Regions from separate parts of the Bradyrhizobium sp. 187 genome, predicted to be linked through region 2. Evidence: predicted binding sites of a transcription regulator. Region 2 holds the regulator's gene; each other region holds the start of a gene.
The links. The regulator LexA, encoded in region 2, represses DNA repair genes until DNA is damaged. The targets are predictions, from matches to a motif close to TGTTCNNNNTGTGTTCNG.

Region 1 (2,265 bases), 3.6 Mb from region 2:
GAGAAGGGCTACCACGGCCAGGTCGTGGTCTGCTCGCTGTATTTCGTTCCCATCGCCGGCTACATCCCCGACCGTCCGGTGATCAAATATCTCGCCGCCCAGCGCAACATCGAGGTCGCGTTCGCGCCGATCGCCGGAACGCGCATCCTGGTCCCGTTCTGGCTGAAAGTGCCGACCCCGCTCGGGCCGGCCATGCTGGAAGCGACCTCCTTCATCACCAGCGCCCAGCCGCCCAAGGTCGCGAAGACGCAGTAGGCCTGGGTGCCGTAGCCCCGCTGCCGTAGCCCGGATGGAGCGCAGCGTAATCCGGGGTTCTTTGCTTCGGCCCCCGCATTGCGCTCCGCTCCATGCGGGCTACGGACCTCCCTTTTGGTGAAAATAAACATCAATGATTTCAACAACATCCCTACTGTGCATGGGGTTGTTTTCGCGCATTTTGTTTGGAGGGGGTCGAGAACCGGGAATCCATTTGACTCCTCCCCGATTCTGATTCGACTCCGCGCCGTCCCCAGCTTTAACGAATCCGCCATCTCAACGTCGCTTGTGCGGCAGGCCAAAACTCCATCTAGTGCGACCCAACAAGCCTCCCGCGACATCTTGCGTGAACGGAACAGGACTCAAGGGGGAGTCAGCGATTCGGCCGCGATTCGTTCTCAACTCGTTCCGAAGCTTAAAGCCAACGGGAAAAGCGTCGCAAAGTGAGACAGTTGCGCTGGGTTCGGGGAGAATGCTCCCACACTCTCGGTGTCATCGCCCGGCTTGACCGGGCGATCCAGTACGCCGAGGCGTCTGTGGTTGAGCGGAGAAGCCGCAGCGTACTGGATGCCCCGGTCAAGCCGGGGCATGACGGCGGAGAAGCCGCAGCGAGGTGACTTCCAGGCCCTTCGCGCCACCGCCCCAAAACAGCACTGACATTCGCCCCAATCGCCATTACCTAATCCCCCAGATGCCTTTTTCCTCCTCCCCCTTCGCTTCCGAGCGGCTTCCCGGCGCCGGCGTCACTGCGGTGCTCGGTCCCACCAACACCGGCAAGACCCATCTCGCCATCGAGCGGATGCTCGCGCATCCCTCCGGCATGATCGGGCTGCCGCTGCGCCTGCTCGCGCGCGAGGTCTACAACAAGATCGCAGCAAGGGTCGGCCCCGATGCCGTCGCGCTCGTGACCGGCGAGGAGAAGATCAAGCCGAAAGCGCCGCGCTACTGGGTCTCGACCGTCGAGGCGATGCCGCGGGATCTCGACGTCTCCTTCCTTGCCGTCGACGAGGTGCAGATCGCATCCGATCTGGAACGCGGCCATGTCTTCACCGACCGCATCCTCAACCGCCGCGGCCGCGACGAGACGCTGCTGCTCGGCGCAGCGACCATGCGTCCGATCATCGAGCGGCTGCTGCCGGGCGTCTCCATGATCACGCGGCCGCGCTTGTCGCAGCTGGAATTCGCGGGTGATCGCAAGATCACGCGGCAGCCGCGCCGCACCGCCATCGTCGCCTTCTCGGCCGACGAGGTCTACGCCATCGCCGAGCTGATCCGCCGCCAGCATGGCGGCGCCGCGGTGGTGCTGGGCTCGCTGTCGCCGCGCACCCGCAACGCGCAGGTCGCGATGTTCCAGAACGGCGAGGTCGATTACCTCGTCGCCACCGACGCCGTCGGCATGGGCCTCAATCTCGACGTCGACCACGTCGCCTTTGCCTCCGACCGCAAGTACGACGGCTACCAGTTCCGCCGGCTGACGCCGTCCGAATTCGCCCAGATCGCCGGCCGCGCCGGCCGCGCCACCCGCAACGGCACCTTCGGCACCACCGGTCGCTGCGCGCCGTTCGAGCCCGAGCTCGTCAATGCGCTGCAGAACCACACCTTCGATCCGGTGAAGGTTTTGCAATGGCGCAATTCGAAGCTGGATTTCGCTTCCCTCGGCGCGCTCCAGGTGTCGCTGAACCTGGCCCCCGGCCACGACGCGCTGACGCGTGCGCCGATTGCCGAGGACATGCGCGTGCTCGACCATGCCGCCCGCGACGCCGAGGTGCGCGACGTCGCGCATGGCAAGGACGCGGTGGAACGGCTGTGGGAGGCCTGCCAGGTCCCGGATTATCGAAAGCTGTCGCCGGCCGCCCATGCCGAGCTGGTGACGACGCTGTACGGCTTCCTGATGCGGAAGGGATGCATCCCCGACGCCTGGTTCAGGACCCAGATCGACCAGGCCGACCGCGTCGACGGCGATATCGACACGCTGTCGGCCCGGATCGCGCAGATTCGCACCTGGACCTT
Region 2 (2,265 bases):
CCACACCATCTCGCCGGCCACGGCCGGCGATGGCGATTTAATCCTGACCTCCGACTTCGTAGCCGGAGGGCGGCTCTGTCAGCCGATCGGCAGGTGCGTGACGGTCGGCTGCCTGTCGGCGGTGATCTGCGCCTTGTGCTCGCGCTCGGTGACCGACTGAGTCACCGGCAGTTGCAGCACCGTCGCGCGCTGGCCTTCGACGAGCTGCGTCACCAGCACGTATTTGCCGTCGGGGAATTCGATCGCATCATGATGGCGGTCGGGAACGTGCGGATCGATCTTGCCGAACTTGCCCACGCGGGAATTGATGGTGCGCGTCCAGATCCAGCGATTGTCGTAGCGGACGTCGTCGGCGAAGGCGAGCTCCGTCCCCGGCAGCAGGCAGACGGCAACAGACGGATCGGCTGCAGAGGCGAAGCCGCGCGTCGAGGTGCCGCGGAAGCTTGTCGTGACGATCGTCTCGCCGACTTCGGCGGGGCGCGACGCGACGGCATGTAGGCTGTAGTCACACATCGGGTGCTCCTCATGCTGGGATAGCAACCCGCGTCTCTTATCGAGGCGCAGGCCTCTATCAGAGTGGAAGCACGAACGCTCTGCTTGGTTGTGGGCAAATCTGCGGCTGGCTTCCGCAAGCCGCGATCACATTATCTTTCCCGAATTCAATAGGAACAAAGCTCGCCGCGATGCATTCGGGAGGCGCGTACGCGAACATTGCCAACTTGGCTGCAACGGCCGAACTTGACCGCTGGTCGCTGTTTCCTCGAACAACCGAGCCGCGAAGCGGTGCTGCTTGAAGCGGTGCTGCTTCGTCGGCGTGGCGAGGAGCCAGCGTTGGAGGAGGGGCCGGATAGTCTGTGCAGAACCAGAAAGGCTATCCAGCCGGAGCGGACGATGATCCGCTCCAATCTCTGACCGGCGATGTCGATCGGAAGCGCGCGAGGCGCCAAGCACCTCCGGCATGAAGTGCTTCCGATATGAAGTACTGCCGATAGAAAGACTCCCGGTATCAGTACTTCCGGTAAAGCCCGATCAGCTTGCCCTGAATCTTCACCCGGTTGGGCGGCAGGATGCGGACCTCATAGGCCGCGTTGGCGGGCTCGAGCGCGATCGAGGCGCCGCGACGGCGGAAGCGCTTCAGCGTCGCTTCCTCGTCGTCGATCAGCGCCACCACGATGTCGCCGGTATCGGCGCTCTCGTTGCGCTGGATCAGGGCCATGTCGCCGTCGAGAATGCCGGCTTCGACCATCGAGTCGCCGCGCACTTCCAGCGCGTAATGCTCGCCCGAGCCGAGCATGTCAGGCGGTACGCTGATAGTATGGCTGCGGGTCTGCAACGCCTCGATCGGCGTGCCGGCCGCGATGCGGCCCATCACCGGCACCGCGACGGGACGTTCGCCCTCGTCAGCGGGCAGGCTCGCGCTCGCACGCACCTTGCCGAGATTGCCCTCGATGACGCTCGGCGTGAAGCCGCGGCGGCTGCCAGCGGCTGCCTGGAGCTCCGGCAGCTTGATGACTTCAATCGCACGGGCGCGGTTGGGCAGGCGTCGGATGAAGCCACGCTCCTCGAGCGCCGTGATCAGGCGATGGATGCCCGACTTCGAGCGCAGATCGAGCGCATCCTTCATCTCGTCGAAGGAGGGCGGCACGCCGCTTTCCTTCAGACGTTCACTGATGAACCGCAGAAGCTCGTATTGTTTGCGCGTTAACATCTCGACCAAAGTCCCCCGGTTGATGTCGTCCGATTCCGAGACGCTGAATTCGGCCATAAGCCGCTGCATGCTCGAAACAAATCATGAACAGACACTATATGTTCGATACATGTTCCGCAACTGCTTAATTTACCGTGAACAGAGCAAAGTGCGCGGAACGCGCGTTGCGGGGGCGCTCAGACGGGGAGCCGCAACACTTCGCAAGCCGTGCCGGCTTCGGCCTTCGGCGCGAATGGTGCGCGGACGAGAAGTACCTGTGCTGCAGCGAGATTCGCAAGCAGCGAAGAGTCCTGATGATTGACGGGAACAACGACGCGTGTGCCATCGTCACGCTCCTCAAGATGCGCGCGCAGATAGTCCTCGCGCTGGTCGTTGGCGCCGACGTCGCGGCCGAGCACGGCGCGTTCACGGCGATGGTGAATCACTGAACGGCCCGACAGGGCGCGAATCAGCGGCACCATGAACAGGAAAGCGCACACGTAGGACGATACGGGATTGCCCGGCAGGCCGATCACACCCATTGCGCCGAGTCGCCCGTGCATCATCGGCTTGCCTGG
Region 3 (2,265 bases), 400 kb from region 2:
GGCAGATGAACTCCCCGCGAAACTGACGCGACTAACCGCTATGGCCAATATTCTAGGCGAGCTTCTGTTTGCACTTATCCGCTCGATTGTTGCCGGATGGGCGTATGCGCTCTGGGTCAAACTGGCGACATGGCTCGAGCCGAAAATTCAACGGCGTTGGGTGAAGATTGCCGTAGGAGGCCTCCTCGGCCTGGCAGCCTTTTTTATGATTCCGATCGTGATGGCGCTGTTGGGCCTTTGAAGACAATGAAATCCGTTCTCACCGTCGCACTGGCAATCGGGGCCCTCGTCTCGACGGTGCTGCTCGTCATGGAGCAGCTAACCGACTACTCCACCCCTGTGATGGCATGGGAGATGCCGGGTATATCCGCAGCTTACCTTTTCTGGGGAGCTGTCGGCAGTTCCGTTTTCTTGGGCGTCGCCATCACTTGGGCCGTGAACGCCATCGTTTACGGGGCGCCCGCTTTCGTTGTCCTTACAGTCATCAAGCTGGCAATCCGCGATCTGCCGAAGTGACAGAACTGAGCTCGGCGCGGAGCCGATGCTCAGCGCGCTCAAGAAAATGAGCGGCAGCAGGTCATGCAAGGCGCCTGACGCGCCTTGCATGATCGTCTGAAATTTCGCCTGCCGGCGAGCGGCCGGACGGCCGACATCATGAACCACGACGGAGTTCGAGGCGACGAATGCCCGTAAACGAAGGTCTCTCGTCGTGAAATGGTTTAGACGATACGCAGTTGGCTGCCTGATCGCGGTGCTCCTGTTCTCGGGCCGAGACAGTTACAAACGGCCCGGCGAAGACATGCGCTACGGGGCCATCCTTATGGTAGCCGCCGGTTGGCCTGTTGTTGCCGCGATTGTCGTGGGAAGCACCATCGGTGACATCGTACATGACGTGAAGCAAGGCAAAGCAGGATGAGTGCCCGGCTCGCAAAGCGACAGGCCGCGATCCCGGCATTGAAGTTGTGGAATCGACATTGCGGGATCGTGCGCTCAATCGACGCTGTCTGTGCCCGACGAAATGCAGCGCGCTCAACGTTTGTGAATGCAGCGTTGGCCGAACGCCTGCAACCTTCCCGCGACACTTCTGATCATCGGTGAGTCATGTTCTTCCGTCTCGCAGGGACGGGGCGTACATGCCCGCTGTCTACTTCTCGAGCCCGGCCTTTTGCCGCATCGTGTCGATCAGCTCTGACGCCTCTGCCTTGGTCAGATCCTTCTTGGGGAGGGGCTTGTGCGCCTGCTCGGCGAGGGTCTTGAGGTAGGATTCCTGGGCGCCGGTCATCGGGTCGTCGCCGGAAACCCAATCCTTCGGATCCTTTTGTGTGTTGTCCCCGGTGTTGTCAGCTGTCTTGTCAGCCATCGCGATCTCTCCTTTTCCACCTAACGTCGGCGCGCGCTTGTCGTTCCTCATTTGTTCGTCAGTCGAAAACGTGCGGAAATTGAACGTCTCGAGATCTGCCATGAAGAACCGACCTACTGGCCAGCGCGGAACAAGCGCTCCCGCCAAGCGTAGGTTCTGCATGAGCGAGAACCTGTCCCATCTCATCGAACATTCCGTGCAGATCGCCTGGGATTATCTGGAGCGCACCGGACAAGTCAGCGACGCGCCGTTCACCAGCCGCTTTCTCTCGGCCGCCGTCGAAGAGATGGTCCGCAAGGGCGAGCACAGACGCCTCATGCTGGCCAACCGGGCCATCACGGCGTTCGAGCGGCTTTCCAATAGGCAAGCTGCATAGATCGGTCCCCGGCCTTCGGTCGTCACTGCGCGGCGGTCCTGCAGTTCTCCGAGTGCAATTTGTTGAACCCCGGCGAAGCCCGGCGCGACCAACCGCCATGCTGCAAAGCCTGCTCGGCATCGGAATTGGCTTCGCGGCCTATGTGCTGAGACACCAAAGAGGAAAGTCGTGAAGGCGATCACACTGCTCGCGGTGGCGGCCATGCTGCTGGTGGAAATCTTCGGGTCGAAGGCGAGCGTCGGCGGCTCGATGAGCTTCATGCTGGTCTTTGTGCTCGTGATGCTGGCTGTCGCGATCTACGAGGCTTGGTCGAACGAGCGCGGCGCGATCGGATGGATCGTCAACCTGTTCGCTTCGGCGGTTGGCGGGCTGGTTGCGGTTGCCCTGATCGGGATGGCCGTGGAGGCGATGCTGCCATACCTTCACCTCGAAGGTTCGCTCGCGTCCTCGCAACATCCCCTGAAATACGTCCTAGTCGCAGCCATTGCGATCTGCATGGTGCTGGGATCATGGCTGCCGCTGTTGGCCG

Region 1: a site for LexA is predicted at 649-666, ahead of IVB19_RS01915 (helicase-related protein). Genes of this name have one in related genera too.
Region 3: a site for LexA is predicted at 1,402-1,419, ahead of IVB19_RS17350 (DUF3072 domain-containing protein). Genes of this name have one in related genera too.

Annotation. Positions count from the first base shown of each region.
Region 1 is NZ_CP064693.1:403,944-406,208, forward strand. It holds gene IVB19_RS01910 (DUF3108 domain-containing protein) at 1-255, shown strand, start outside; gene IVB19_RS01915 (helicase-related protein) at 947-2,265, shown strand, end outside.
Region 2 is NZ_CP064693.1:4,046,265-4,048,529, reverse strand. It holds gene IVB19_RS19355 (hypothetical protein) at 79-513, opposite strand; gene lexA (transcriptional repressor LexA) at 1,007-1,708, opposite strand; gene IVB19_RS19345 (molybdopterin molybdotransferase MoeA) at 1,885-2,265, opposite strand, start outside.
Region 3 is NZ_CP064693.1:3,641,603-3,643,867, forward strand. It holds gene IVB19_RS17340 (hypothetical protein) at 1-241, shown strand, start outside; gene IVB19_RS17345 (hypothetical protein) at 247-516, shown strand; gene IVB19_RS17350 (DUF3072 domain-containing protein) at 1,145-1,360, opposite strand; gene IVB19_RS17355 (hypothetical protein) at 1,521-1,736, shown strand; gene IVB19_RS17360 (hypothetical protein) at 1,905-2,265, shown strand, end outside.